DNA from 3 places in the Kosakonia radicincitans DSM 16656 genome. Region 1 is predicted to be linked to each of the others. Evidence: predicted binding sites of a transcription regulator. Region 1 holds the regulator's gene; each other region holds the start of a gene.

What was found. The regulator CRP, encoded in region 1, controls carbon source genes, mostly activating them, when cyclic AMP is high. The targets are predictions, from matches to a motif close to ATGTGANNNNNNTCACAT.
Positions count from the first base shown of each region.
Region 2: garD (galactarate dehydratase) is a predicted target of CRP. The motif match lies at 7,839-7,856, and genes of this name have one in related genera.
Region 3: drpB (cell division protein DrpB) is a predicted target of CRP. The motif match lies at 6,347-6,364, and genes of this name have one in related genera.

Region 1 covers NZ_CP018016.1:403,903-414,361, reverse strand. Annotated here, with positions in the region: gene prs (ribose-phosphate diphosphokinase) at 1-804, opposite strand, end outside; gene Y71_RS01910 (NUDIX hydrolase) at 1,001-1,723, shown strand; gene Y71_RS01905 (5-bromo-4-chloroindolyl phosphate hydrolysis family protein) at 1,763-2,746, opposite strand; gene Y71_RS01900 (toxic anion resistance protein) at 2,762-3,886, opposite strand; gene Y71_RS01895 (hydrolase) at 4,064-5,083, shown strand; gene Y71_RS01890 (YheU family protein) at 5,080-5,298, shown strand; gene Y71_RS01885 (phosphoribulokinase) at 5,354-6,223, shown strand; gene Y71_RS01880 (OsmC family protein) at 6,253-6,657, opposite strand; gene crp (cAMP-activated global transcriptional regulator CRP) at 6,969-7,601, shown strand; gene Y71_RS01865 (YccS/YhfK family putative transporter) at 7,650-9,728, shown strand; gene argD (bifunctional acetylornithine/succinyldiaminopimelate transaminase) at 9,718-10,459, opposite strand, start outside.
Region 2 covers NZ_CP018016.1:580,028-590,486, forward strand. Annotated here, with positions in the region: gene Y71_RS02880 (DeoR/GlpR family DNA-binding transcription regulator) at 1-403, opposite strand, end outside; gene gatD (galactitol-1-phosphate 5-dehydrogenase) at 514-1,557, opposite strand; gene Y71_RS02890 (galactitol-specific PTS transporter subunit IIC) at 1,603-2,976, opposite strand; gene gatB (PTS galactitol transporter subunit IIB) at 2,981-3,265, opposite strand; gene gatA (PTS galactitol transporter subunit IIA) at 3,295-3,759, opposite strand; gene gatZ (tagatose-bisphosphate aldolase subunit GatZ) at 3,774-5,045, opposite strand; gene Y71_RS02910 (tagatose bisphosphate family class II aldolase) at 5,090-5,944, opposite strand; gene garD (galactarate dehydratase) at 6,134-7,705, opposite strand; gene Y71_RS02920 (MFS transporter) at 8,129-9,466, shown strand; gene garL (2-dehydro-3-deoxyglucarate aldolase) at 9,493-10,263, shown strand; gene garR (2-hydroxy-3-oxopropionate reductase) at 10,295-10,459, shown strand, end outside.
Region 3 covers NZ_CP018016.1:2,084,210-2,094,668, forward strand. Annotated here, with positions in the region: gene Y71_RS10170 (acyl CoA:acetate/3-ketoacid CoA transferase) at 1-509, opposite strand, end outside; gene aroD (type I 3-dehydroquinate dehydratase) at 673-1,431, opposite strand; gene ydiB (quinate/shikimate dehydrogenase) at 1,457-2,323, opposite strand; gene Y71_RS10185 (MFS transporter) at 2,323-3,597, opposite strand; gene Y71_RS10190 (MFS transporter) at 3,855-5,057, opposite strand; gene Y71_RS10195 (YdiL family protein) at 5,115-5,471, opposite strand; gene Y71_RS10200 (hypothetical protein) at 5,922-6,122, shown strand; gene drpB (cell division protein DrpB) at 6,419-6,676, shown strand; gene Y71_RS10210 (phosphohydrolase) at 6,716-7,414, shown strand; gene Y71_RS10215 (very short patch repair endonuclease) at 7,427-7,918, shown strand; gene yedA (drug/metabolite exporter YedA) at 7,896-8,804, opposite strand; gene Y71_RS10225 (DUF808 domain-containing protein) at 8,982-9,893, shown strand; gene Y71_RS10230 (YodC family protein) at 9,973-10,155, shown strand; gene dgcQ (cellulose biosynthesis regulator diguanylate cyclase DgcQ) at 10,262-10,459, shown strand, end outside.

The sequences.
Region 1 (10,459 bases):
AGGCGAGGTGAAGGAGGTGGTGGTGTAAATTGCGTCAATGCCATTATTCAGCAAGTGTTCGACCCCTTTGGAGAAGACGCCGTGCGTGACATACAGACTGACACTGCGAGCCCCGGCATCGCGCAGCACCTGCGCTGAGCCGATAAAGGTGCCGCCCGCATCGCAAAGGTCATCAACGATCAGCACATCCTTGCCCGCCACATCACCAGCCACCAACGCAAACCCCGTAAGATTTCCTGTTGCAACATCACGTTCTTTCGTCAGGATGGCGTAGCTTTGCGCGCCGCTGGCTTTTGCCACGTTGTGGATTTTCTTCAGCGCACCGGCGTCCGGCGCGACCAGCATCAGCTCGCCCTTGCCTATGGCGCGACGCAGCGTTTCGCTCTGCATTAGGCCACTTTCCTGCGCAATCACTACGCAGTTCTTGATGGCTGCCGCCGCAGCATCGCTGTGCGGGTCGAGGATATACACTTTGTCGAAATTCAGGGTATTGAGCTGGTCGGCAAAAACCTTCAGTGCGAAGCTGTCACCTGCCACCATATGGCGGTCCTGACGTGCCCACGGCAACCATGCCAGCTCCAGATGGCTCACTGCGATATCGGTAACATGGCGCACGGCATCCACCAGTTGTGCCAGTAACATAAAGTCGTTCATATCGCGCATGGCGGCGACACGTACCCGCATATGCAGGGCGAATGAGGGAAGTTTACCGGCCACTTTTAGCCATACAGCGCCATCGGGAAAGACGCCATGGCTAATCTCAACCTGCTCATTATCAATCACTAATTCGATTCTGCTCGCCATCATTCACCTCGCTTTAACTCATTAATGTCCCTTGGACACTTTTAATATTGTCTATGAGACACTATTAAGGCAAGCGTTTTTTCCAATTACCACGAAATAACAAGTTAACTCGCTGAAAATTAAGCTGATAAAAGTTAGCTTGCCGCTCCAGGGCAGGCTGATAAACTTGTGACGTGTAAAAAGGAGCGAGAGAGCCATGATCAGCGAAGCAGAGTACCTGGAAGCTTATGATGCCAGCCGTTTTCCCTCACCACTGGTGACGGTGGATAGTGTGCTGTTTACCGTGCATCAGCAGGTGCTTTGCGTGCTATTGGTAAAGCGTGCAAGCCAGCCGCAGCAAGGGCGCTGGGGATTGCCCGGTGGGTTTATCGACATGGCGCAGGATGATTCCACACGCACCACAGCGCTGCGCAAACTCACGGAAAAAACCGGCGTCTCTCCCTCCTGGCTGGAACAGCTCGATACCTTTTCCGGCCCACAGCGAGATCCACGCGGCTGGAGCCTGACTATCGCCTGGTACGCGCTGATTTCATGGGTTTCTTGTGCGCCGCATATTGCCAGTGTGAGTGATGCGAAATGGGTGCCCGTCAGCGAGCTGGATACCATTGAGCTGGCATTTGATCACCGCGATATTATTCAGGCGGCGCTGCACCGGCTGCGTCAGAAAACCATGTACTCGTTACTGCCGGTTTACTGCTTGCCGGAGACGTTTACCCAGGCGCAATTGCAGGAGGCGACCGAAATCATTCTTGGTCAGCCTATTCAGCGTAAAAGTTTGATCCGCCGCTTTGAAGCTTCTGGCATGTTTGAAGAGACGGGTCAGAGCGTGGCGACCGGCGCGCGTAAAGCGCGTTTGTGGCGACGCAAACCGGACGCCGACATTCATCTTTTTACACGGAATTTACTGGCGGATGGGTAACATACCTGCACCCACGCTATTGCGGGTGCAGGCGCGCTTTTATTTCACATAGCCGTCTGTTTTAAGAAGTTTGTCCAGCGTTCTGAGCTCTGAATCAAAATCGTCCGTGTCGTTTTCCAGTAGCGCCTGATGCTGCTGATGAAAAGCACTTCTTAAGCGGATCAACATATCCAGTTGATCTTCAGTCGTCTTTCGGCGCAACTCATCGTCTATCAACTGCTTTGAAAGGGACTGCCCCTGCGTGACGATCATTTCAACGCCCGGCAAGTAGCGCTCCAAAAATCTCCGTCCGGACACTTCATCCCGCTCGTCAGTCTTCATGCACACCACAATCTGCTGCGCCGAATGAATGATTTGAGCGAGCTCGACCAGTAGCGGCCCAGGCAAATCGCTGATTTGTTCCAGACGAGATATCCGCTGCACCAGCGCTTTATCCGAATCAGCCAGTTTTTCTTTCTCTCTTTCCGCTTCGGCAAACATTGCCAACCGGTCCTGTTGCCTGCGGGCGTTAACTTTCAGCGCCAGCTCGTACAGGAGGTATCCGGCAAATAGCAAGGCAAACAGCGTCAGGTAAACAGGATGTGCGGTGTATTCATAGATCGAGCCATACTTCAACGCGGCCGAGAACCATAAAAACAGATACCAGATGTGGATTTTACCCAGTTTGCTCCACCCGCTTCTGTAGATGTGCACCAACAGCGCCATTGTTCCTGCCCAAAATGGCAGCGCTACCGCATCGCCCACAAAAAGCCAGCAAAAGCCCGCCAGCATCCCGACACACAGCGCGATACGATCGAAGAACAACGTGCGGCAGAGCAAAATAAAACAAAACCAGTCCACCGCAGCGAAGCTCGTTTCTATCCCGACCGCTTCACTACCCAGCCCTGTATTAGCCTGCGTGGCGTACGGAGCAAAATAAGTGGCATACATCGCTCCAATGAAAAACATAAGTAGCTGGAGAGCGACCCGATTCAAACGCTTGCTGTAAATAGTATCCAGCCGCGTTCCTACTTTATCGAACATCGTCTTTCTCCCGCCTTACTGCTGACGCACCGCGCCGTTGGCAATAGACGCCAGGCGGCTACGCAGATCGTTTTCCATCGTGACCAACTCTTTTTCCACCTCGGCTCTGCGCTGGCGCGCGTCGGTAGCGATCTTCACGGAGTCTTCAATGGTGCTGAGCAACCGCGTCTGCACCTCACGCAGGGTTTCGATATCCACGACCGAACGCTCCACTTCGCGCGCTGTTTCCAGCGTTCCGGTTTGCAACATTTCTGCATTGCGGCGCAGTAAGTCGTTGGTCGTATCGGCAACGTCTTTTTGCAGTTTTGCCGCCTGACGCTGAGTCTGTAATGACATCGACAGCGCAATCTGGCTCTTCCAGACAGGAATAGTGGAAAGAATGCTGCTCTGGATCTTTTCCGCCAGGGACTGGCTGTTACTTTGCATCAGGCGGATTTGTGGCGCGGACTGCATCGCAATGGTGCGCGACAGCATCAAATCATGCAGACGACGCTCAAAGCGCTGAATGCCCTCCAGCAGATCCCGAAGGCGCTGTGCGTTCATCGGATCGGTTGCCGCCTGCGCCTGCAAAGCGGGTAGTTCGTTCTGTTTGATCTGCTCCAGCTTTTGCTTACCGGCAATGATATGCAACGTGATTTGCTGAAAAACGTCGCGGTTACGATCAAACAGGATCTCCAGGACCGAGATATTACGCAGCAGATCCACCATCGCTTCGTTCAGCTTTTCGGTGATGGTATCTACCTGCTTCGCCAGCGTCTGGTATTCCAGCATGGTGCGCTCGATCCGGTTAAACAGCGATCCCAACAGCGGTAGTGAAGCGAGGAAACCCGGTTTTTGCTCGAAGGCGCTGATATCCACCTGCTTGATTTTCATCAGCAGATCGGTCAGCTGTGCGCCAATCACGCCAGCGTCTTTCGCCCGGACTTCCTGCATCAGCGATTCAGAAAACTGCGAGATGCTGTTCATGGTTTTGGCGCCAAAGGCCAGCGAGAACACCGGATCGTTAATATTAATTTCTTCAACGATATTCTGGATTTGCGTTTGCTCGGCTGGGGTTAAATTTTCACTGCCGGGTAAGTCGTTAATTGCCTGATTGAGCTGCTGTGGCGCCGCAAGGTCAAGCGAGGTATTTTCCGTCATCCAATGAGTCCTCAATGAGTGAAAAGCGGACAGCAGTAATGGAATGAAATTGCTGATTTATTAAATCGTTATAAGGCTGTCCATAGAGCGTAATACGGTACAACAGCAGCAAAGTATTAAACAGCTTAAATATTCGCAAGTATAATAAGCGTCAGTTTCTTGAGATGATTTAACACGATGGCAGATATTACCCCTGCAAATCTTCTTGAAAATCAGGAAGATTCGCACAACTTTCATCCGATGCCGGGTGCGCGGAATCCGCATCTACAAACGATGCTGCCTCGCATTCTACGCCGCCGCTTACAGTTTGATCCCTGGTGGCAGCGCCTGGAGTTGCCGGACGGCGACTTCGTCGATCTCGCCTGGAGCGAAGAGCCCGGGCAAGCAAAACACAAACCGCGTCTGGTCGTGTTTCACGGCCTGGAAGGAAGCCTGCACAGTCCGTATGCGCATGGTCTTATCCATGCGGCAAAAGAGCGCGGCTGGCTGGGCGTGGTGATGCATTTTCGCGGGTGTAGCGGCATTCCCAACCGCCTGAACCGCATCTACCACTCCGGCGAAACCGAAGATGGCACCTGGTTTTTGCGCTGGCTGCCAGAAACCTTCGGCCCGGCGCCGACCGCGGCGGTAGGGTATTCGCTGGGCGGCAATATGCTTGGCTGTCTGTTGGCCAAAGCCGATGATTCTCTTCCCGTTGATGCAGCCGTGATTGTCTCTGCGCCATTGATGCTGGAAGCGTGCAGCTATCATATGGAAAAAGGGTTTTCCCGCTTCTATCAGCGTTACCTGCTGAATTTGCTGAAAGCGAACGCCGCACGCAAATTAAGAGCCTATCCCGGCTCGCTGCCGACAACGCTGCCAGCGCTGCGGAAAGTGCGGCGTATCCGTGAATTTGACGATTTGATCACCGCCAAAATCCACGGCTTTGCGGATGCGCTGGATTACTATCGCCGCTGTAGCGCCATGCCGCAGTTGCCGCTGATCCGCAAACCGACGCTGATCATTCACGCCAAAGATGATCCGTTTATGGATCACAACGTCATTCCCGACGCCGGGCATTTACCGCCAAATATTGAGTACCAACTGACAGAACACGGCGGTCATGTCGGGTTTGTCGGCGGTACACTGCGCCGACCGGAAATGTGGCTGGAAAAGCGCATTCCGGACTGGCTTTCCACCTGGCTGAGAACATCATGATTATTCCCTGGCAAGAGATTGACGCCGACACGCTGAACAATCTGATTGAGAGCTTTGTCTTGCGCGAAGGCACCGATTATGGTGAACATGAACGTTCGCTAGAACAAAAAGTCGCTGACGTTAAACGTCAACTGCAACGCGGTGAAGCTGTACTGGTGTGGTCGGAACTGCACGAGACAGTAAATATTATGCCGCGGGGGCAGTTCCACGGTTAACCGGGTAGATGGCGGCTGACTATACTGCAAACACAGTTTTATTCAGGGAGTTGCTATGTCCGCCAAACATCCGGTCATCGCCGTTACTGGCTCCAGCGGCGCGGGAACCACCACGACCAGCGTCGCCTTCCGTAAAATCTTCGCCCAGCTCGATATGCATGCCGCAGAAGTGGAAGGTGACAGCTTCCATCGCTATACCCGTCCGGAAATGGATATGGCGATCCGCAAAGCCCGCGATCTTGGGCGGCATATCAGTTACTTTGGCCCGGATGCCAATGACTTTGGCCTGCTCGAACAAACCTTTAGCGAATATGGCCAGAGCGGAACCGGGCAAACGCGTAAATATCTGCATACCTACGATGAAGCGGTGCCGTGGAATCAGGTTCCGGGCACGTTTACGCCCTGGCAACCGCTGCCGGAACCCACCGACGTGCTGTTTTACGAAGGGCTGCACGGCGGCGTAGTAACACCGCAAAATGACGTGGCGCGGCACGTTGATTTGCTGGTTGGCGTGGTGCCGATCGTCAACCTGGAGTGGATCCAGAAACTGATTCGCGACACCAGCGAACGCGGACACTCCCGTGAAGCAGTGATGGATTCGGTGGTTCGCTCGATGGAAGATTACATCAACTTTATCACCCCGCAGTTTTCCCGTACGCACATCAACTTCCAGCGTGTGCCGACAGTCGATACTTCTAACCCTTTTGCCGCAAAAGGCATTCCGTCACTCGATGAAAGCTTTGTGGTCATTCACTTCCAGAATTTGCAGGGCATTGATTACCCGTGGCTGTTGGCGATGCTGCAAGGTTCGTTTATTTCCCATATGGATACGCTGGTGGTACCGGGCGGCAAGATGGGGCTGGCGATGGAATTGATTATGACGCCGCTGGTGCAACGGCTGATGGAAGGGAAAAAGATTAAGTAGCCCGGCAAACCGATCGCCGGGCCAGGGCATCAGGCTTCGATAACCTCGTAGGAGTGGGTGATCTTCACGGCCTTCTCCAGCATCAACGCTACGGAGCAATATTTTTCTGCCGACAGATCCACCGCGCGGGAAACCGCCGCGTCTTTCAGCGCCTTACCGGTGACGATAAAGTGCAGATTGATGTGCGTAAACAGACGCGGCGCTTCTTCACGGCGCTCGGAAGTCAGCTTCACTTCGCAGTCGGTCACGTCGTGGCGTCCTTTCTGCAGGATGGAAACGACGTCAATTGCGCTGCAACCGCCCGCAGCCATCAGCACCATCTCCATCGGACTTGGCGCTTTATCCCCGGAATTACCGTCCATCAGAATTTGGTGGCCAGATGCGGACTCACCCAGGAAGGTTAACCCTTCAACCCATTTCACTCGTGCCTGCATTTTATTCACTCCGGAGTAGTAATTTTCTCCACAGATTACGCGTACATAACAAAACTCGCAACGGAAGGCGACCTGCGTCATGCTGAAGCGAGACACCAGGAGACAGGCGTGAAAACCTATGCTAAAACAATCTGGATGCTACAGAGATAAATGGATGTTACGCATGTATGCATGACATCGTAGATTAGAGGCCGCAGATAACGCTGACGGCCTACTTCTCAGGACATGAGAAGCTTTGATTGCAACCCCGGAAGCAGGCTGAAACTACATCCCCGCTTTCGGAGCCAGCTTATAACAGAGGATAACCGCGCATGGTGCTTGGCAAACCGCAAACAGACCCGACTCTCGAATGGTTCTTGTCTCATTGCCACATTCATAAGTACCCGTCGAAGAGCACGCTGATTCACCAGGGTGAAAAAGCGGAAACGCTGTACTACATCGTTAAAGGCTCAGTGGCAGTGCTAATCAAGGATGAGGAAGGTAAAGAGATGATTCTCTCTTACCTTAATCAGGGTGATTTTATCGGTGAACTGGGCTTGTTCGAAGAAGGTCAGGAGCGCAGTGCCTGGGTACGCGCCAAGACCGCTTGTGAAGTCGCCGAGATTTCCTACAAAAAATTCCGTCAGCTTATCCAGGTGAACCCGGATATTCTGATGCGCCTCTCCGCACAGATGGCGCGTCGCCTTCAGGTGACCTCGGAGAAAGTCGGCAACCTGGCGTTCCTGGACGTAACGGGCCGTATCGCGCAGACGCTGCTGAATCTGGCAAAACAGCCGGACGCAATGACTCACCCGGACGGCATGCAGATTAAAATCACTCGCCAGGAGATTGGCCAAATCGTTGGCTGCTCCCGTGAGACTGTCGGCCGCATCCTGAAAATGCTGGAAGATCAGAACCTGATCTCCGCCCACGGTAAAACCATCGTGGTATACGGAACACGTTAATCCGTAAAACGGCGCATCGTTTACCCGGCGCGCCGTTTTTCTCTCCTCATGTGGCGCAGGCTGATTTATCACCCCGAAATCAACTACGCACTGCGACAAACGCTGGTGTTATGTCTGCCTGTGGCGATTGGCCTGCTCGTCGGCCATCTGCAACAGGGTCTGCTTTTCTCACTCGTTCCCGCTTGCTGCAATATTGCCGGTCTCGACACGCCGCATAAGCGTTTCTTTAAGCGCCTGATTATTGGCGGCAGTCTGTTTGCGGGTAGCAGCCTGGCTGTGCAATTGCTGTTGGCGGAAGATCTTCCGCTGCCGCTGATCTTTACCATGCTGACCCTGCTACTGGGCGTCACGGCCGAGATCAGCGCATTGCACGCGCGCTTACTGCCCGCCTCGCTGATTGCCGCCATCTTCACGCTCAGCCTCGCCGGGAATATGCCGGTGTGGGAACCACTGCTGATCTACGCGCTGGGCACGCTGTGGTACGGGCTGTTTAACTGGTTCTGGTTCTGGATGTGGCGGGAACAACCGCTGCGCGAATCGTTAAGCCTGCTCTACCGGCAACTGGCTGATTATTGCGAGGCCAAATACAGCCTGCTGACGCAGCACGCCGATCCGGAAAAAGCCCTGCCGCCGCTGCTTGCACGCCAGCAAAAAGCGGTGGATATGATAAGCCAGTGCTATCAACAATTGCATATGCTGGCGGCCAATCAGCATAACGACTACAAACGCCTGCTGCGCGTTTTCCAGGTCGCGCTGGATTTGCAAGAGCATATTTCCGTTAGCCTGCACCAGCCGGAAGAAGTACAAAAACTGGTTGAACAAACCCATGCCGAGCAGGTGATCCGCTGGAATGCGCAGACCGTTGCCGCCCGTTTACGCGTGCTGGCGGACGATATTCTCTACCATCGGTATCCGACGCGTTTCACGATGGAGAAGCAAATTGGCGCGCTGGAAAAAATCGCCCGCCAGCACCCGGATAATCCGGTAGGCCAGTTCTGCGCCTGGCACTTTAGCCGCATCGCCCGCGTACTACGTACGCAGCGTCCTCTGTACATCCGCGATTTGATGGCAGAGAAGCAGCGTCGATTACCATTTCTCCCGGCGCTGAAAAGCTATTTGTCCCTGAAATCCGCCGCGCTGCGTAATGCGGCGCGCATCAGTGTGATGCTCAGTATTGCCGGCCTGATGGGCAGCGCCCTGCATCTGCCGAAGCCCTACTGGATCATGATGACAATTATGTTTGTTACGCAAAATGGTTATGGCGCGACACGCGTACGCATTGTCCACCGGGCGGCAGGAACCATTGCCGGGCTGGTGATCGCCGGGATCACGTTGCACTTTCATGTTCCGCTCGGCTTTACGCTGACGGCCATGTTATTGATTACGCTGGTCAGCTATCTGATTATCCGCAAAAACTACGGCTGGGCGATGGTCGGCTTTACCATTACCGCGGTGTACTCATTGCAACTGTTGACCTTAAACGGCGAAGAATTTATTGTCGCGCGGCTAATCGATACCTTAATTGGCTGCCTGATCGCCTTTGGCGGTATGGTCTGGCTGTGGCCGCAATGGCAAAGCGGTTTGCTGCGCCAGAATGCCCACGACGCGCTGGAAACAGACCAGCAGGCGATTCGCCTGATCCTCAGCGATGACCCGCAGCCCACGCCGCTCGCCTGGCAGCGTATGCGCGTCAACCAGGCACATAATGCACTTTTTAACTCGCTCAATCAGGCAATGCAGGAACCGGGCTTTAACACCCGTTATCTGGAAGATATGAAGTTGTGGGTGACGCACAGTCAATTTATTGTCGAACATATCAATGCGATGACCACGCTGGCGCGTGAGCATACGATGCTGACGCCGGAGCTGGCGCAGCGCTATTTACAGTCCTGCGAAATTGCGCTGCAACGTTGTCAGCAGCGGCTGGAGTATGACGGACCGGGAGAGTCCGGTGATGTGAATATTCTTGAAGCGCCGGAAACGTTGACCCACGGGCCAATGAGCACGCTTGAACAGCATTTACAACGGGTTATCGGGCATCTGAACACCATGCACACCATTTCGTCAGTGGCATGGCGTCAGCGCCCGCATCATGGCATCTGGCTAAGCCGACGCCTTAACCATTAACCACTTTCTCTACCGCGCTGGCAAAGCGGCGCATCCCTTCATCAATATCCTGCTCGTCAATAACCAGCGACGGCGCAAAGCGCATTACGTCCGGACCGGCGTTCAGCACCATTACGCCCGCATCTGCGGCAGCATAGAGAAAATCACGCGCGCGGCCTTTGAACGGCGCAGTCAATTCAGCGCCAATCAACAACCCCATGCCGCGAACTTCGCTGAAGAGTTGATATTTTTCGCCGATCTGCTGCAAATGCTTAACGAAAAGCTGGCGTTTAGCATTCACACCGTTGAGCACTTCTGGCGTGTTGATAATGTCAAAAGCCGTTCCCGCTACCGCGCAGGCCAGCGGGTTGCCGCCATAGGTGGAACCGTGCGAACCGGCGTGGAACACGCTGGCGATCTCATTGGTCGTCAACATTGCGCTGATCGGGAAACCGCCCCCCAGCGCTTTCGCACTGGTCAGAATGTCCGGCGTCACGCCATAGTGCATATAAGCAAACAGATCGCCGCTACGGCCCATGCCGCATTGCACTTCATCAAATACCAGCAGTGCTTTGTGCTGATCGCACAGTTCGCGCAGCCCTTGCAAAAACTCCGGCGTTGCTGCCGTAACACCGCCTTCCCCCTGGATCGGCTCGACCACCACCGCGCAGGTATGATCATCCATGACAGCTTTCACCGCGTGCAGATCGTTGAACGGCACATGAATGATATCGGCTGGTTTCGGGCCAAAA
Region 2 (10,459 bases), 180 kb from region 1:
GGGCAAATGCAGCGGGAAGGCTGTTGGTAATAACGGTAATGTTGGTTCTTTTCGTCAGGGCCTCAGCAATCAGCATGGTGGTGCTGCCGCTGTCGAGGATCACCGTCATACCCTCTTCAATCATGCTGGCGGCGGCCTGGGCGATACGTTTTTTCGGATCGCTCGCCAGTCGGTAGCGTTCTTCCAGCACCACTTCCTGATTTTCGTTATCCAGCACCGTTGCGCCGGGTTTCGCGGCGCCGCCGTGAAAGCGTGTTACCAGGCCTTTCTCTTCCAGCAGACGCAGATCTGCGCGGATGGTGACTTCAGAAATGCCAAAGCTGTTCGAAAGGTCAATCACCAGCACACTTCCCTGTGAGTTAACCAGTTCGACGATCTTATTCCTTCGTTCAAATGAGTTCATATTAATTTGCCTGATAATTAACTTCCTCTAGTGTAATCGAAGGATTGTGAAAGTTGAACGCTAACTTTCGAAAGGAAATGTGAGCCAGCGCAGGTTGCTGGCTCTCTCGCTTAATCGAGCCGTAACAGGATTTTGCCCTGCATCGGCGCACCGTTAAGGTTCTGTACTGCACGGGCGTAACTGTCCGGATCGCCGCGATGGGCGATCAACGGCTCCAGCATCAGCTTTTTCTCTGTCAGCAGGCTTGTAGCCGTTGTCCACTCTTCACCCGGCCACGGGCCGGAGTAGTTCATCCAGCTGCCAATCAGGATCATCTCTTTGCGCAGAATTTGGCCGAACACGGGCGCGGTTAACGTCAGGTCGTGATGCAGGGTACCGATCAATGCCAGCTGGGCGCGCGGCCCGGCGATTTCGATTGCCAGTGAGACGGTTTGCGGTGTTCCTGCCGTTTCCAGTACCAACTGGTCGAAACGTGCCTCTTCCAGGCCTGCGGTAATCGCCCTTACATCCTGCTTGCTGCTATTGAAGGTGAAGGTTGCGCCGAGTTCGTTTGCCAGTTGCAGCTTGTCGGGGTTGATATCGATAGCGGTAACGCTTTTGGCACCAAGCGCCCGTGCGCACTGCATGGCCAGCAGGCCAATGGTACCGGCACCGACAATGATCACGTTTTTGTTTTCACAACCGCCAGCAAGATGGAAGGCATGCAGGCCGACGGTGATGGGTTCAATAAATGCGCCATCTTCAATCGTCATATCCTTCGGCAACGCGATCAGATTCGCCCGTTTCACTACGATGTATTCGGCATTACCGCCATCGCTGCGCGAGCCGACAAACTGGTAGCGCTTGCACAAGGAGAAGTACTCGCGGCGGCACTCCAGGCAATCAAAGCATGGCAGCAGCGGCACGCATGCCACTGCATCCCCGGCGTGTAAATCGTTGATTGCCGCGCCACAGGCTTCGACATAGCCGCTGAATTCATGTCCCAGGGTAATTGGGTAAAAATGCGCGCCACCAGCAAAGATACGCGGGATGTCAGAACCGCACAGGCCGGAGCTGACAACCTTGACTTTGACATCGTCATCGTGCTGCAACTGAGGTTCCGGGCGTTCTTCAACGCAGACGTGGCCCTCAGCATGGATAACCACTGATTTCATAATACTCTCCAGGAACAACAACGGGGGAGCAGGGCTCCCCGGGGATCAGGATACGGTCTGGCTTTGTGCGGCGAGCGAGGCCTTTTCGGCCGCTCTGAAGTTGCGTGCTCTGCGCCATGTCAGCAGCACACCGGCCAGATAAAGGGTGGCAATCACCACAAAACCCACCACGTTTTGCCAGGTGAAAAGCTGAATAAGCAGCCAGGTGAATGGCGAACCGCCCTGGTCCATTGATGCCACCAGACTGCCCGATTTCAGCGCGCCTGCGTTGGCGGCAAGTTGCGTATGCAGGCCGATGGTTTGCGTGGCGACCCACAGCGTGATGCTCATGATAATAATGCCGGAGATCAGCGTGCGGAACAGGTTGCCCTGATGTACCGCAACCGCCATCGCCACAAAGAACCCGATGGTTGCCAGGTCGCCGAAGGGCAACACCTGGTTACCCGGCACCAGCACCGCAATCAAAATGGTTAGCGGAATAAAGATCAAACTGGCGGAGACCACTGAGGTGTGGCCAAGCAGCAACGCCGGATCGAGACCAATCAGGAATTCCTGGCTGCCAAATTTAGCCTGTAGCCGTTTACGCGCCTGTTTCGCGATAGGCGTTAGCCCATCCATAATCGGTTTGATGACGCGCGGCATCAGCAGCATCACGGCAGCCGTTTTCACCGCCAGTTGCAGCACGCCTTTCAGGTCGTAGCCTGCCAGCAGACCAATGACAATCCCCATCACAAACCCCACGGTGACCGGCTCGCCAAACGGGCCAAAGCGCTTCTGAATATCGTCGGCGCTAAAGTGAACGCGGTTAAGGCCGGGGATTTTTTCGATGATTGTATCAACCAGCACGGCAATGGGGCCGAGGTAAGCAGAGGTACCGTGTGGGATGGCAATCCCTTCCAGCCCAAAGAAATCCCGCGTGTCCTTTGCAAACCAGTCGCCCAGCTTGAAGACGAACGCCGCATGCGCCACGACGCCGAGTATGCCGATCCAGTAAGAGCCGGTAGCGAGGTGCAGCATGGCGCCGGTAAAGGTCATGTGCCAGATATTCCAGATATCGACGTTCACCACGCGCGTCATGCGGGTGACCAGCATCAGGATATTCACGGCAATCGCGACCGGGATGGCGACCAGCGCGATCTGTGACGCCCATGTCATCGGTGACGAGCCAGGCCAGCCGACATCAATCACATGCAGGTTAATCTGGAAATGTTCAGCCATTGCTTTTGCCGCCGGGCCTATGGAGTCCAGCATCAGGCCAATCACCAGCCCAATACCGACAAAGCCAATCCCGATGTGCAGGCCCGATTTAAAGCAATCCCCGAGCTTCATCCCCAGTAATTTCGAGAAGATGATGATCACCGCCGGCAGCATGACGGTAGGACCTAAATCGAGGATATAACGCATAATTTCGCTAAACATCGCGTTACCCCCTGAGGATCGTCAGGATTTTTTGTTGCAGCGCTTCAATGCCCACGCCGGAGACGAAAGGCATGCCGTGCACAACAGGTATATCGCCAAAGGTACGATCGACTCTCGCAGTGGTGCAGATCATATCTGCGCCATCCATATAGGTTTCAATTTCATTCACCCGACACTGCACGAGGTCGAGTTCGATCTGGTGGTCGGCGCAGAGCTCTTTGATCTCTTCCGCTGCCATGGTGGAGGTGGCGACCGCACCGCCGCAGGCGACGATTACTTTACGTTTCATAGGGTACTCCTTTTATTATCAGTATGTTATTAAGCCTGCTCGCACTTCTCAGGCTCCAGGATCGTGTCCCGAAAAAGCGTCGCCAGGTTATCGGCAGGCGTATCCAGCAGCGCTTCCAGCGTGTTCGGGTTTTGCAGCTCACTAAAAAGACGTCGTAACAACTTCAATTGCTCGGCCGGGTTTTCCACAATCAGGGCGATAATCAGCGAGACGGCGATTTCGGTATCATCGTCAGCTTGTTGAAAATAAACCGGTTTATCCGGGCGGATCAGATACAGTGCCGGGGACTTAGTATGTACCGCCTCGCAGTGCGGGATGGCCACCGCGTGGTGTTCAAGGGCAATGCCGGTCGGGTAAATCGCTTCGCGCGCCAGGAGGGCTGCCGGATAGCTTTCATGCACGACGCCCTGCGCCAGCATCTCCTCGCCAATATGCGTCAGCACATGCTGTCGCGAGGTAAATTCAATTCCGGTACAGACAAACAGTTGGCTCATACATTCTCCGGTCATCAGGCAATTTCAGGGGCGCATCCATAGCGATAGGCGCGCAATACATCCTGTATTTTGTCAATGATCAGGCTGTGCGGCGTTGCGGCGATCTCATTTAGCGACGCGCGTTCCAGTTGTACGGGTAAATACTGGCTGATCAGCCCCAACGGCAGCGTCGTGGCGCTGAGATTTGCCAGCAGTTTCCCGACGCTCTGGCGAATGCGCGGGTGCGGCCAGTAGTAGCGAATACGATCCGAAAGGCTGAAGTGGATATCCACCATCGACTGGCTCCAGGTCGGACGGTAATACTTTTTCCAGTAATCCGGTTCGTTAAGCATCACTTCATCGATCACCTCCAGTACGCGGCTGCGGTTTTCCGGCGCAATCAGTTCGTTTTCCATCTGCGCCAGCGCAAAAATGGCTTCGCGTAGCGCAAAGGTCAGCGCGGGACCCACTTTCAGAATGGCGAAGTGGTCGCGTACCAGCGCGCGGTAAGCCTGGCGGGACTGGTAATCAGTGGAGTGCGCTTCGTAGACCATCGGCGTCTGGCGGATCCAGCCGGAAAGCGCTTCTGCTGCCTGCGGCTGATAGTGGATCACCTGGGTATGATCGAATTCAACGCCTGGCTGCACGACGATAGCAATAACGCGGTTCATCGCATCATCCAGCCCTAATGCATGGAAAGCGACACGGTGTGTTTCCAGCGTACGAGCAGCATCTTCGACGCGCGTAACGTGAACCGTATTGATACTGCTGGCTTCGCCGCCGGGAACCGGTACTTCAGTGCCAATCACATAGGTCAGGTTTTTTTTCAGCGCGTCGCTGGCGGTTTCTTCCGCTGTCTGGCACAGACGTGCGGCACGTTCGGCGACAACATGCGGTTCCAGCGGAACCGGATCGTCGGCGCAGGACATCGATGCATCCAGATGGATCTTGCTGAAACCGGCAGCCACATAGGCTTTGATCAGCGCCACGGATTTTTCCATCGCGGCGGTAGCGGTTTCGTTTTGCCAGCAGTTAGGCCCAAGGTGATCGCCGCCAAGGATCAGCCGCTCCCGTGGAAAGCCAACCTCATCGGCGATGCGGTAGACAAAGTCGCGGAAATCGGCGGGTTTCATGCCTGTATAGCCGCCAAACTGATTGACCTGGTTCGAGGTTGCTTCGATCAATACTTTCGCGTCGGTCGATAAATCAAAGCGCAGCGCGGCTTCAATGACCAGCGGGTGCGCTGAGCAAACAGAACAGATACCGAGGTGCTCCCCCGCTTTATGGCGGGCAATAATCTCTTTCACTTCTTCCTCCGGTTATTACGCAATATTTTCAAAAGGTTGTGGCGTTACAGCTTGCCTTCGCAGCCGCAGACGCCGATCACTTTGCGCACCACCTCTTTCATGGCCGTTTTGGCCGGAACCATGTAGTGGCGCGGATCGCTGGCATCCGGGTGCGAAGCAAACCAGGCCTTTAACGCGTCCGAGAAGGCGATTTTCAGTTCGGTAGCGACGTTCACCTTGCAAACGCCCAGCGCGATGGCACGGCGAATATCCGCTGCGGGCAGCCCGGATGCGCCGTGTAAAACCATAGGAATATCAACCTGTTGGCGTATTTCCGCCAGCCGTTCAAAATCGAGTTTCGGCTCGGCGGTATAAAGGCCGTGTGCGGTGCCAATCGCCACTGCGAGCGAATCAATACCGGTTTTCTCGACGAAATCTTTAGCCTGTTGCGGATTGGTGTAGCGGGTGTCTTTTGCATCGACAATCAGATCGTCTTCCTGTCCGCCGAGGCGGCCCAGCTCCGCTTCCACGCTGGCGTCGTAGCGATGGCATAAATCCGTTACCGCTTTCACCAGCGCAACATTGTCGTGGTAGGGGAAGTGGGAACCGTCAATCATCACCGAACGAATACCGGCCTGAACTTTGGTTTCTATGTCGCTGAATGTTTCATGGTGATCGAGATGAATGGCCAGTGGCTGGTTGAAGTGGCTGGCCAGATTACCGGCGATAGCGACCAGATTGCCGACGCCTGCATAACTGAATGTCCCTGGTGTGCCCGCAACAATCAGCGGAGAGCGCAATTCGGCAGCAGTTTCGACTACCACTTGTAAGGTTTCGAGATTGTGGATATTGAAGGCGGGCACCGCGTAACCTTCACGTTGTGCTTTGTTAAGCATGGTTTTCGTCGAAATAATATACACACAGCCTCCGAAATCTTTCGTTTGTTTTCTTCGAAAGAATCTATAGGCTTTCGTAATGTTTTTTTGTGATTGGTGTCTGGAAAATGAAAATTTCGAAAGTGAAAGGAAGTTTGTGAAAGGAAAAGCAGGCAAAAAAAAGCATGGCCGAAGCCATGCTTAAAAGTGAGGTTTACGTTTTTGTTATTAAAATCAAGTCACCGGAGCCGGGTTAAATACTGCCAGCTGGTTATGCAGCCCCCACTGATCGGAGAAGGTTTTCTTACGACCGCTGGCGACATCAAGGATAAAGTGGAACAGCTTCCAGCCCACATCCTCGATAGTCTCTTCGCCGGTTGCGATCGTCCCGGCATTGATATCCATTAAGTCATACCAGCGATTTGCCAGCTCGGTGCGGGTCGCCATTTTGATTACCGGTACGGCAACCAGGCCGTACGGCGTGCCACGCCCGGTGGTAAACACTTGTACGGTGATCCCGGAAGCCACCTGCTGCGTACCGCAGACGAAGTCGCTCGCCGGTGTTGCGGCATAAATCAGCCCGCGTTTGGTCGGACGTTGTCCCGGAGAGAGCACTTCAGAGATGGCGCTCTTACCGGATTTCGCGATCGAACCCAGCGCTTTTTCCACGATATTCGCCAGGCCGCCTTTTTTGTTCCCCGGAGAAGGGTTGGCGCTGCGGTCGGTTTTACCCATATCGAGATAGTTATCGTACCAGGCCATCTCTTCCAGCAGGCGTTTGCCCACTTCTTCGTTGATGGCACGCGGCGTCAGCAGGTGAATCGCATCACGTACTTCGGTCACTTCGGAGAACATCACCGTACCACCGCAGCGAATAATCAGGTCGGAGGCATAGCCCACCGCCGGGTTCGCCGTCACGCCGGAGAATGCATCGCTGCCGCCACACTGCATACCGACTACCAGTTCAGAAGCCGGGCAGGTTTCACGTTTACGCTGGTTCAGCTTCGCCAGGTGGCGCTCGGCAACCTGCAGAATATCGTCAACCATTGAGCGGAAGCCCACATGCTGCTCATCCTGCAAACGAACAATACTGGCGCTGTCAACCGGAATGGCTGTCACATCCTCGGTCCCTTCCAGCAGACGTTCCGGCTGCAATTTTTCACAGCCCAGGCCAATTACCATGACTTCGCCGCCGAAGTTCGGGTTCAGCGAAATGTTATGAATGGTGCGAATGGGAATGACTGCCGCCGGTGCATTAATGGCTACGCCGCAGCCATACAGGTGATTCAGGCCGACCACGCCGTCAACGTTCGGGTATTTCGGCAGCAGATCGCGCTCAATGATCTTCACGACATAATCCACCACGCCCGCAACGCAGTGCACGCTGGTGGTCAGGCCGAGCAGGTTCTTGGTGCCGACGCTTCCATCCGCGTTGCGGTAACCTTCAAAGGTATACCCCTCCAGCGGCGGCAGTGGCTCCGGGACTTTCGTCGCCAGCGGCAGTGTATTCAGCGGCGGTGCTTTTGGCAGCTCAACCATGGATTCATCAATCCAGCTACCGCGGGGGATATCGCGCATGGCGTAGCCAATGATCTCACCATAGCGCACGATTTCGCCGTGATGGGGGATATCAACCAGCGCCACTTTATGGCCTTGCGGAATATGCTCAATTAGCTCGAGACCGTCCGGAAAACGGGTTCCCGCCTTTAAGCCATTGTCATTGACGATGATAGCGACATTATCCGTGTCGTGTACCTTAATATAAAACGCCCCTGGCGGTTGCTGTCTAATTTCAATGTTGGACATTGTCAAGTAATCTCCAGCTAACTTATACGATGCATTGCTCTATAAAAGCGGAATCATTCTTTATTCTGGAATTAATATCGGGAATAAAAATCTTGTTTGCTGAAATAAGAATGTCAGGAGTTTAAATATTAAAATGTGATCTAAATCACTTATTATCTCGATTCCCCATCTGGCGGGGCTGCATATTGCAAGATCTGTGCATCAGCGCCCAGGCTTATGTGCAAATGCTCAAAATAATCTTTTCAGATAATGTTAAAATTGAGCAACCCACCAGTGTGTGGTGCCTTGTCGGTGATTATACTGAAGGCTAATAAAATCAAAGTGCCATTATCTGATAATAAGTTTCGAGTGCTTAAATAAAATCAGATAAGAAACGTCTCAATAATTATATTTTAAAGTTAGCGGCGCCCAAGGAAATTAAAAATGACTATCGAAGATTCTGTCGTGGAAACAAAACGGGGGTTGCCGACCCGTTATTTAATTCTGCTGATTATATTTATTGTAACCGCAGTGAATTATGCAGACCGCGCCACATTGTCCATTGCCGGGACCGAAGTGGCGAAAGAGCTGCAACTTGACGCTGTATCGATGGGCTACATTTTTTCGGCTTTCGGCTGGGCTTACCTGCTGATGCAAATCCCTGGCGGCTGGCTGCTTGACCGCTTCGGCTCTAAAAAAGTGTATACATGGAGCCTCTTTTTCTGGTCGCTCTTTACTTTCCTGCAAGGTTTTGTCGACGTTTTCCCGATCGCCTGGGCCGGCATTTCCATGTTTTTCATGCGCTTTATGCTGGGCTTCTCTGAAGCGCCGTCATTCCCGGCGAATGCCCGCATCGTTGCGGCCTGGTTCCCGGCGAAAGAGCGCGGCACGGCATCAGCGATTTTTAACTCTGCGCAGTACTTCTCACTGGCGCTGTTCTCGCCGTTGCTGGGCTGGCTGACCTTTGCCTGGGGCTGGGAACATGTCTTCACTGTGATGGGCGTGATCGGTTTTGTGCTGACCTTCGCCTGGGTGAAATTTGTTCACAACCCGACCGATCACCCGCGTATGAGCCGCGAAGAGCTGGAGTATATTGAGAAAAATGGCGCGGTTGTCGATATGGACCACAAAAAAGCCGACGATGGCAAAAATGCGGGTCCAAAAATGGATTATATCAAGCAGTTGCTGTGCAACCGCATGATGCTCGGCGTGTTCTTCGGGCAATACTTCCTGAACACCATTACCTGGTTCTTCCTGACATGGTTCCCGATTTACCTGGTGCAGGAAAAAGGCATGTCGATCCTGAAAGTGGGATTTGTTGCTTCCATTCCGGCGCTGTGTGGTTTTGCCGGTGGCGTACTGGGCGGGCTGTTCTCTGATTATCTGATCAAGCGCGGTTCAACCCTGACGATGGCGCGTAAATTCCCGATTGTGGTCGGGATGTTACTGGCTTCCAGCATCATTCTGTGTAACTACACCGATAACACGGTGATGGTGGTCGCACTGATGGCGCTCGCTTTCTTCGGTAAAGGTTTTGGCGCGCTGGGTTGGCCGGTTATCTCCGACGTCGCGCCGAAAGAGATTGTCGGTCTGTGCGGTGGTGTATTCAACGTATTTGGTAACGTGGCTTCTATCGTGACGCCGCTGGTCATCGGATACATGGTTAAAGAGTTGCATTCTTTCAACGGTGCGTTGGTGTTCGTAGGCTGTTCAGCGCTGATGATGATGGTCTGCTATCTGTTCGTGGTCGGCGACATCAAACGTATGGAATTGAAGAAATAAGCAACGACACATTTAAGGTACAAAAGATGAATAACGATATCTTCCCAAACAAATTCAAGGCCGCGCTGGCGGCCCAACAGATTCAAATCGGTTGTTGGTCTGCGCTGGGTAGTCATATCAGCACTGAAGTTCTGGGCCTGGCAGGCTTTGACTGGCTGCTTCTGGACGGCGAACACGCCCCAAACGACGTGCTCACTTTTGTACCGCAATTAATGGCGTTGAAAGGCAGCGTCAGCGCACCGGTCGTGCGTGTACCGACTAACGAGCCGGTGGTTATCAAGCGCCTGCTGGATATCGGCTTCTACAACTTCTTGATCCCGTTCGTGGAAACCGAAGAAGAAGCGGTAAATGCGGTAGCGGCAACCCGTTATCCGCCGGAAGGCATTCGCGGCGTGTCGGTTTCGCATCGCGCCAATATGTTCGGCACCGTGCCGGATTACTTCCGTCAGTCCAACGCCAACATCACCATCCTGGTACAGATCGAAAGCCAGGCCGGTGTGGATAATCTTGATGCAATCCTTGCCACCGACGGCGTGGATGGCGTGTTTGTCGGCCCAAGCGATCTGGCGGCGACGCTGGGTTATATCGGTAACGCGGCGCACCCGGAAGTCCAGCGCACCATTCAGCACATTTTTGCCCGCGCGAAAGCACACAACAAACCGAGCGGCATTCTGGCGCCGGTAGAAGCTGATGCTCGCCGCTACCTGGAATGGGGCGCGACCGTCGTTGCGGTTGGCAGCGATTTGGGCGTGTTCCGTTCGGCGACGCAGAAACTGGCCGACACCTTTAAAAAATAACCAAACCACCCTTTAAAAGAGAGACGCAATTATGACGATGAAAGTTGGTTTCATTGGCCTTGGCATCATGGGTAAACCAATGAGTAAAAACCTCATTAAAGCAGGTTACTCACTGGTGGTCGTGGACCGTAACCAGGAAGCGGTGGCTGAACTTATCGCTGCAGGCGCGGAAACGGCAGCGAACGGGAAAGCGATT
Region 3 (10,459 bases), 1.7 Mb from region 1:
TTATCGATCTCGACCAGTTTGATCAGATCTTCCTGGGTGACTTCATTCAGCTTGCCGCCTTGCTGGCGGGGGTCAACGAAGGTGCCCAGTCCGATATCGCTAAGGATGCCGGGCTGGTGGGCCGCCGCGGCGCGAAGCGTCTGTGTTAATACGCCTTGCGGGTAGTTGTAGGCGGCAATTTTACCTTGTTCTGCCAGATCGGAGATGCGCGGCGATTGTCCCCAGTGTCCGCACAGTGCCCATTTCACCAGGCCTTCCTGTGCCAGCGGGCTGATCCCGCGATCGGCACGGTCGCCAAGTCCGGTTGGGCTGATAATGGAAAGGTTTCGCGGTGTTTGCGTCTGTTTATATTTATCGGCTAACGCGGTGATCAATGTGGTGGCTTCGAGAATGCCGCCACCTGCGCCTAAAATGCACAGCGTGGCTTCGTCGGGAATATATTCCACCGCTTCCTGCGCTGACAGTACAGTCACGCGTCCATTGAGGCGTGAGGGTCTTTCAGGTTTCATAATGACTCCTGGGATGTCCGTGCGGTGCGGATATCTGGCTTTATTCGCCGGTATTCAACCGTGAATTAAAGCCGAGCGCGTCCGCTGAATATTTGAAAATATTCATGTCCGGGCATTATTTAATGTAGGGCGAAAACGTTTAGTTCCGCCTGAATATACTCTCTCAGGCCTGATGCAATATCGTTAAGGCAATACGCAGGTCGCTAACGGATATTTGTCCTGGTGCCGAGGCCTTTTTCACCGCGCCAAACGTTGCGGCCGAGCCGAACACCTCACCTGCCAGCCGTGAAATGACCCCGGTTTTTGCCATCGACATGGTAATAAGCGGGCGGTCGGCATAGTGTTCGTGCATCTCAAGCGTCGCGGTAAGCAGGGTCAGCACATCGGTTTTGTTCTTCGGCATCAGCGCGATTTTGGGTATATCGGCACCCAGTTGCTGCATTTTGCGCAGGCGCTGCACAATCTCTTCTGCTGGTGGCGTGTTATGGAAATCGTGGCTGGACATGATAACTTTCACGCTTTTCGCGTGCGCATGTTCCACCATGGCTTTGACCAGCGCCTCGCCGGTAAACAGCTCCAGATCGATGATATCGACCAGACCGCTATCCACTGCCGCGCGGTTGAGCGCAATATACTGCTCCGCCGATAGCGCCTGTTCACCGCCTTCTTTCGCGCTGCGGAAGGTAAACAGCAGCGGTTTATCCGCTATTGCATTGCGGATGACAAATACCGCTTCCAGCACAGCATCAATGGAGGCGACATTGCTGAAATGGTCAACACGCCACTCCAGGATATCGAAGTCCGCGTCACGATAGGCCTGCGCTTCCGATTTAACACTGGCGATATCTTTCCCCATCAGCGAGACGATGATTTTGGGAGCTCCTTTGCCAATCACGAGATTTTTTACGCTTACCGTTTTCATTCAGTACCTCTTATTCAACGGTCTTTCAGGCTTCGAAGCCCATGACGTGTTTCACGTATTCCAGCGGAAACTCTTTACCGGTCCACAGTTTGAACTGTTCAGCCCCTTGCCACAGTAACATGCCGTAACCATCAATGGTTTTGCACCCGGCTTGCTGCGCCTGCTGCAACAGTTTGGTGATATGCGGGTTATACACGCATTCGGTGACCAGCAGACCCGGACGAAGCAGGCTGATATCGCTGATGAGGCTTTGATCATCCAGCGGCTTCATGCCGATTTTGGTGCCGTTAGTGAGGATGTCTGCGGTAGCAAGGGCAGCGGCAAACGCTTTCTGATCCGCAAGGTCTGTCACGGTTACCACGCAATCGGTGTTTTCGTTGACGCGACGGGCAAAGGCGACGGCTTTTTCGAAGAAATCATCCCGGCGGTTAAACAGTTTAATCTCTTTCAGCCCTTCAATGGCACCTTGTGCGCCAATCGCGGTTGATGCCCCTCCGGCACCCAGCAGTACCATGGTTTTGCCTTTGATGTCGAAACCGCTCTCTTTGATGGCGCGGATATGTCCGGTACCGTCGGTGTTGTAGCCGCGTAAATAGCCATCATCGTTGACAATGGTATTGATAGCGCCAACCAGTTTTGCCGCCGGGGTTAATTCATCCACATACTCGCACGCCAGTTGTTTATTCGGCATGGAGACGCCGGTGCCGCGCATTTTTAAGGCTTTCAGCCCGGCAATGGCATTGGCGAATGTCGAATTATCGACTTCAAATGCCATATAGGTAAAAGGCAGCCCGGCTTTTTCCAGCGCCTTATTTTGCATTTCCGGAGACAGACTGTGCCGGATAGGGTAGGCCATCAGGCCAATCAGTTCATATTTTGCAGTTACATCCATCATAGACTCCTTGAATATTTATCGTGAACGGAAGCTGTTTTTTGAAAATACCGTTCGCCGAACCGCACATCGTTTTTAGGAATATTGAAGACGCGGTAGTAACGGACGAAGACAATGGCGGCGGTGAGGAAGGCCAGCAGTGCGAAGAAGAAATCCAGCAAGATGATGTACTGCAGTCCAATGTTAGAGAGATACCCCGTAATCAGCGGAATAATAAAATTCGCCAGCCCGCCCATCATCATGTAGACGCTGGTGACTTTGGCTTTGCTCTTCGGGAAGAACTCAGACATCACCGACACACCCAGTTGCAGGATGCCGCCCGCTGCGGAAAAGCCGATAACAAACGCACCGGCATTGCACACCAGTGGCGACGGGAACAAATAGATAACAGCTGCTGTAATAGCCGCCAGCCCGGCGTTAAAGACGTTGGCCCAGACAGGACGTACTTTTGTCTTCAACAGTGCGGCGAAGATGAACACGCACAGCAGCGATCCCATGCTGTAGTAAGAGATGGTTTTTAGGGCGTCGGCTTCCGCCATTCCGGCAAATGCCATGGCATATTTCGGCATCCATACCACGATGACGTAAAAGGTGGAGAAGGCTGCAACGCCGAATAATACCGAGGCAATGCCTTCCAGCCACGGCAGCGGTTTGCTGTTCATCTGCGGCAGCGCTTTGGCGACGCTGGCATCGACCTGCTGGCCGGGGAAGCGGCTTTTCAACAGCATCAACGTGATCAGGACAAACAGAACACCGGGAATAATGACGCTATAGCCGTACCAGATATCATTAAGCAGCATGTAGCTGACGATCATTGGGTAGAGCATCTGCCCGAAAGAAACCATCGCTTTTACCAGAATCACCGCCGAGCCGGACGCTGTCGGAAAACACTCCATCAACGCCGGGTAGCCTCCGGTATCGAGCGCCGAGTTGGCGACACCGACGCAGACAGCCAGAACAAAAGCCACCATCAGGTTCGGGCTGGAGGGGATGCCAAAGAAAAAGAGCATATACAATACGACGCCCAATAAAATAACGGCCCGGCGACCGAACTTGTCGGAAATAACGCCAAAGAACAGAATACTGACCAGACGACCCAGACCGATACCCGAAATTAAATAAGCAATGCCCGCGTTGTTGGTGGAAAATTTCGCCGCCAGAGATGTCATATTTTGCGCCAGCGTAATAACGCTAATGCCGTGCAGGAAATAACTAAGATAGATACAGATTACCGCCAGGATAAATGGGGTGCTGAAAGCCTTATTCTGAGACATTTTTCACAGCTCCGTGCAGATTTTAAATTTTTTCTCCCGCAGCGCTTACTGTGATATCTGGCCGCGAGTTTAGATATTACTTTACGTTCTTTCAACATTCGGCCATACATAGTATGGCGCTTAATTTGCCAGGTTTATTGCATGATAAAATGTGAAGTGAAATGGTTTTTATATCGTTCTGAACGATATCAATTGTGTCGCTAAATAACGTCCGTATTATTTTGCACAAGCGCATCAACAATATTGCATCGGGAGGATTATTCGGCGACAGGTGCCATATTCACCGAGCGCCTGGATGCCATACGGCTGCGTAAACCAATAAAAAGTGCCAGCAGAAAACCGATAGCCGCAATGGCAGTATCAAACCACATAATATCGGCAATACTGTGCTCAGAGAGGCGTGCCGTTATTAATGGGATGGTAAAAGTAGCAATGCTTCCCGCGCTGTAATAAATACCGGTCGCTTTTCCTTTGGCGTAAGGAAAACGGGCGGCCATCAATGTCAGGCCAATTTGTACGACGCCACCTGCGGAGGAGAAACCAATAACAAACGAAAAAATCACCACCATCCCAACGCTGGGATGCAGACATACCGTCAGCAAGGCAACAAACGAGATAAAAGTGTACAGCACTAATAACGCCATGGTTCTGGCGGTTTTCCGTACCAGTGGAGCGGTAATGAAAACGCAGAGCAGCGAACCGCAGGTGTAAACGCTGAGCAGTTTGATAGACTCGGTATACGACATGCCGACAACAAACTGACCGTATTGCGCAAGCCACTGACTGATAAGGTAAAAAGTGGTCATTGAGATATAGCCATACAATGTGTAACTGGCCAGATCGATAACGGAGCAGTGGTGTTTAAGCGTGCTGTCTGCGACCGGTGGCGATTTGCGCGCGCGGTGAGGGGGAAAGGTGCAGCGGAGTAAAAACAGGCCGTTGAGGATCATAATGGCGGCGGCAACCAGAAAGGACCAGCCGAACCAGATTTCCGCCCATACCAGCAGGCTGATGATCATCGGTAATAAAAACTGCCCCGCAGAAATAAACGCTTTGATCAGCACATTCGCCGTGCCGGGGGAACGCGGAAATGCTTCCATCAGGCTGGGATAGGTTCCTGCGTCGAGGAAACTGTTGGCGATCCCGGCTAAAAAGCCAAACGCATAAGCCACAACAATGCTGTGTGTGTTGATGATGCCGAAAAAAAATGCGAGATAGCAAAGCATGCCGAGAATAATAAATGGTCGACGGCCAAATTTGTCCGACAATATTCCGGAGAAGAGCAAAACGCTTAGCCGGCCAATACCGAGTGAGGAAATAACAACAGAAACTCCTGCTGCATTGGTCTGCCACTGGAGTTCGAGCGAAGACATATTGAGGCTCATTAAAATGACCCCCATGCCGTGCACCAGGTAATTCAGATAAAGACCCAGGGCAGTCGAGAGATAGGTGTTTTTCATTTTATTTACGGCGTGAAGGTGAAATGGATCGTTGGCGGTGTCAGCAGACAAACGTCTTTAGCACAGATGTTCCAGATCATGCGCATAGAGTTCGGCGGCCACTGACTGATAAACCTTCCAGTCCAGATAATCCCCATCATGATATACCGTCCGAAACGCAGCCAAATCCACAAAAAAACGCATCGTATTATTGCCAATGCGATTGTTTATTCGTTGGATGAGAGCGTTAATATGCGATTGCCTTTTTTTTCTCAGCGCCTGCAATTTTTCAACAATATCCGCTGGGATAGCTTTTTCTCCCTTTTCCCATGCCTGCCACTCTGCTGCCGTATTATCCGGTGCAATCCAGGTTGCGCACTCTTCGATGCTCATCGCGAGAATATGGCGTAATGCCTGTAATTCATATGCGTTCATAATTTAATTGCTTCATATAAAAACGATTGTGCATAAATAACACTATTGCGCAGATTGCGGATTGAACAGAGTCACACTATTTTGTGCAATATTATTTGTTATCGGTCTGTAAAGCTCCGGCCTGAATTCTGCTGTCTGCGTGGGCAAGTCGCATTTCGAATGAAACCCGACAGTGGCGGATGTCACCGTTGTCTTGTGCGCGTGCGATCGGGGATCACTTCCGCTGTTTGTCGCTCCTGCCCAGGTTTGCCGATCGGTTTCTCAATGATGAGCACCCTTAGCGTTACGCGTTAGTCGTGTTATGTGTAGAAATAATTCCGGATGATATTTTCCCATTAATTATTTGTACAATAAATAACATGGTGTCTGAGAATATGTTTAGCGTCATGATGGGCTGAGTAGGATTATTCCCTGTTTTTCCTTAATTATCTGCGATGTCAGGTAATAAAAATGAGAAATATCGTAGGTATTCTGTTTTTACACGATGTGATTATGATTCGCGAACCATTGCAACCATTTGTTTTTAATTGTTATTTTAAATTTATGGTTTCTGTAAATTCAGGGGTTATTGGTATTGATGTTGGTTATTTTAATAAGAAGAAAAAAGTCCGACATATAAATATCGGACAAGTCAAACAGGAGCGACAGTAAAAAATAAAGAAAGGAAGGTGGATAACAAACGAGTCAGGATAATTACACAGTTTTTGTAATAAGAAAACTAATTTTTTAGCCTTAAATAAAACTAAAGCACTTTGTTTTTTTATTCTGTTTATTTTTACGAACTTCTTTGCACCAAAACAGGGCGAGCTGACGTGTGACAGTAAAATATATAAATAAAGCTGATATATCTTTAAAATTCATTTTCTGGGGATATGATGTGAAAGTAGTCACATTCGTATTGAAAGAAGCTTTTCCTTTTCACCCTTAACAGCGCGGAAAACGACATTATGGAAGATAAAGCGAAACGAAGTCTGGGGGGAAAGCTGGCGTTATGGGTTTTCTGGATTTTTTGTGTCTGGTTTATCTGGAGCCTGTTGAACGATATCTGGTTGCCTGGACCGCCTTCGGGCAACGCGAATGGCGCAAGGGGCGCAGCCAGCGCGGATGGGTTCAACAGCTTCAGCAGCGTACTGGTGCTTGGCGTGGTGGGAGCGATACTCGGCGCGATTGCCTGGTATACTCGCCCACGCGATCCTGATGCCTGAAGATGTTATGGTAATGACTTTTCATCGACAGGACGCACAATGAATTTATCTGACTGGCAACACCGTTTCGATAAATGGGTGACGCAACACTTTAATCATGCTGATGCAGCCCATGATGTGTCGCACTTTCGCCGGGTGTGGAAAACCGCGCAGACGCTGATGCTGGGGCAGCAGGTTGATGGGCTGGTGGTGCTGGCTGCCTGCTATTTCCATGACATTGTCAGCTTTGCGAAAAACCACCCGCAACGCCATCAATCCTCGGTACTGGCGGCGCAAAAAACCGCTGAAATTCTGGCCAATGACTTCCCTGATTTTCCCGCAGGCTCGGTGCCAGCCGTGCGTCATGCCATTGAAGCGCACAGCTTTAGCGCAGGTATCGCACCGCTCACGCTGGAAGCCAAAATCGTTCAGGACGCGGACAGGCTGGAATCGCTTGGCGCGATTGGTCTGGCCCGCGTGTTTGCTGTCTCCGGTTCGATGGGCGCGGCGCTCTTTGACGGCAACGATCCCTTTGCCGCAGAGCGGGAACTGGACGACAAAGCCTACGCCCTCGATCATTTTCGCTGTAAGTTACTGAAGCTGCCTGCCACCATGCAGACAGCAAAAGGGCGGGAGCTGGCTGCGCATAACGCCGATTTTCTGGTGCATTACATGGCGAAACTGAGCGCGGAACTCCAGGGCGATCATCAACGGATTGATGATGAGGTGCTACGGCGCTTTCGTACCTCAGCAACTTAAGGGAGAAAAGAGATGGCGGATGTTCATGACAAAGCGACGCGCAGTAAGAATATGCGGGCAATCGCTACGCGCGATACGGCCATCGAAAAACGGCTGGCCGCCTGCCTGCAATCGCTGGATCTGGCGTTTCGCGTACAGGATGCCGCGTTACCAGGTCGCCCTGATTTTGTGCTGGATGAGTATCGCTGTGTGATCTTCACTCACGGGTGTTACTGGCATCGCCATAACTGCTATCTGTTTAAGATTCCGGCCACGCGTACGGATTTTTGGCTGGAAAAAATCGGCAAAAATGTGGCGCGTGATGCGCGCGACTGCGCATTGCTGCTTGAACAGGGCTGGCGGGTGCTGGTGGTGTGGGAGTGCGCATTGCGCGGCAAGCTTAAACTGAGCGATGGGGCGCTGAGCGAGCGGCTGGAAGAGTGGATCTGCGAGGGGCAACAAACCGCGCAGATCGACACTCAGGGGATTCATGCGATGGCGATTACTTCTCCACGCAAGGCGTAACAGCCGGGCGCGGCGGGAAGAGATATTTGCCCAGCGTCACCAGTACCACAGCCAGGATAATGATCCCCAGCGCCAGCCATTCAACGGAAGAGAGATGTTCGCCGCCAAAGCCCGTGCCCAGCAGTACCGCCACCACCGGGTTCACATAGGCGTAGCTGGTTGCTAATGCCGGTGACACGTTGCGGATCAGATACATATAGGCACTAATAGCGATGATAGAGCCAAACAGCGCCAGATAGCCGACGGCGAAAAAGCCGGACAGCGGCGGTATGGCGCTAAGGTGTTCGCCGCTCAGAGCTGAGGCGGCCAGCAACACGATCCCGGCGGCCAGCATTTCAATCGCGCCCGCCATCATCCCACCCGGGAGTTCAATCCGCGAACCGTACACCGAACCAAACGCCCAGCTTAGCGAGCCGATGAGGATCATGACTGCGCCCCATGGATTACCGCTCAGGTTTCCGCCGCTATTCAGCAAAATGATCCCCGCCAGGCCAATAGCAATTCCAGCCCACTCAAGCTTTCGCGTCGCGATACCAAAAAAATGGCTAAAGCACAGCGTAAACAGTGGTACGGTCGCCACGACGACCGCAGCGATGCCGGAAGGGACATTCTGATGTTCCGCCACCGTGACAAAGCCGTTACCGACAGCGAGCAGCAATACGCCAATCAGCGCCGCATTGAGCATTGGGCGCAGCGGCGGCAGTTTATGGCCGCTCAGCAACAGAATGGTTATCAGCACGATACCCGCAGATAAAAAGCGGATGCCAGCCATCATGAAGGGCGGCCAGCTTTCGACGCCGACGCGGATAACAAAATAGGTAGAACCCCAGATGATGTAGAGCGCAAACAACGCTCCAATAAGCGGTAAAACTTGCCTGAAACGCATAAACCACCACAACAAAAGATACGAGGCTTATAGTAAACGTCAAAACTATACGTCTTGCGAGTGGTTAATTCGGCAGAAGCTGTTAAATTTTTGTTGACACTATGGGGTGATTCTCGCCATAGATTTTTTACTGCATACTGCACTTTATTTAGTGATAACTCTGAAAAGGAAGAAATTTTGGCAGGAAGTAGTTTATTAACATTGCTTGACGACATTGCCACCTTGCTGGATGACATTTCCGTGATGGGCAAACTGGCGGCGAAGAAAACTGCCGGTGTGCTGGGAGACGATCTTTCGTTAAATGCGCAGCAAGTAACCGGCGTTCGCGCCAACCGTGAACTGCCGGTAGTGTGGGGTGTGGCGCGCGGATCGCTGCTCAACAAGGTCATTCTTGTGCCTCTGGCTTTGCTGATCAGCGCGTTTATCCCGTGGGCTATTACACCGCTGTTGATGGTCGGCGGCGCGTTTTTGTGCTTCGAGGGTGTGGAAAAAGTGCTGCACACCCTGGCTGCACGTAAGCATAAAGAGACCCCTGAAGCCCGGCAGCATCGGCTGGAGGCGCTGGCCGCACAGGATCCGCAGCAGTTCGAAAAAGACAAAATCAAAGGCGCTGTCCGTACCGATTTTATTTTATCGGCAGAGATTGTTGCCATCACGCTCGGTATCGTGGCCGACTCGCCATTGCTCAACCAGGTGCTGGTTTTATCGGGCATTGCGTTGTTGGTGACCATCGGTGTTTATGGCCTGGTGGGGATTATCGTCAAGCTCGATGACATGGGTTACTGGCTGGCAGAACGGAAAGGCGCGCTGGCGCAGGGGATGGGCAAAGGGCTGCTTGTTCTGGCTCCCTGGCTGATGAAGACCTTAAGCGTGGTCGGCACGCTGGCGATGTTCCTCGTTGGCGGCGGTATTGTGGTGCATGGCATAACGCCGCTGCACCATGCGATCGCGAATTTCGCGGCCGGTCAGCACGCGTTGCTGCAGACCCTGATACCGGTTATCGCTAATTTGCTGTTGGGATTCGCCATTGGCGCGGTGGTCATGGCCGTCGTTAAAGGGGTTACGCATCTGCGTGGTGCGGCGAAGTAAAATCTCGCCGTAGTGATTATGCAAAACCCGCAAACTTCGTCTAATGTGAAAAAGTTTCGCCCTGATACAGGAGGCAGTGATGGTCTTTTTGGTCAGCGATGAAGTAATACCAAAAGAGGGTGGTCCGCGCATGATCGTTACCGGCTACTCCAGCGGTATGGTGGAGTGCCGATGGTATGACGGTTACGGGGTCAAACGGGAAGCCTTTCGTGAAGATGAACTGATGCCTGGCGACAGACAAAGGGCACACGAGCAGGTGTAACCCAGTAGAAACGCCCGGCTATTGCTGGGCGTTTTTATTGTTCTCCATTCGACGCCAGTGCTAAAGATCGACTGCGGCTATACAGACTGAATTCCAGGGAGCTCGTGTGCGGCAGAACAGCGTCGTGAAACAACCGAGGTCGTTTATTACTCTGAAGCGTTATTTTCTCCCGGCACGGGTGGTTAACCTTTGCTTTCTGATTGTCATGGTGTGCTCCACGATTTTGACCTGGCGAGAAGTGATCGTCCTGCAAGGAGCTTACGTCGCCAGCCAGCGCAGCGAGCTGGAAAATGTCAGTAACGCG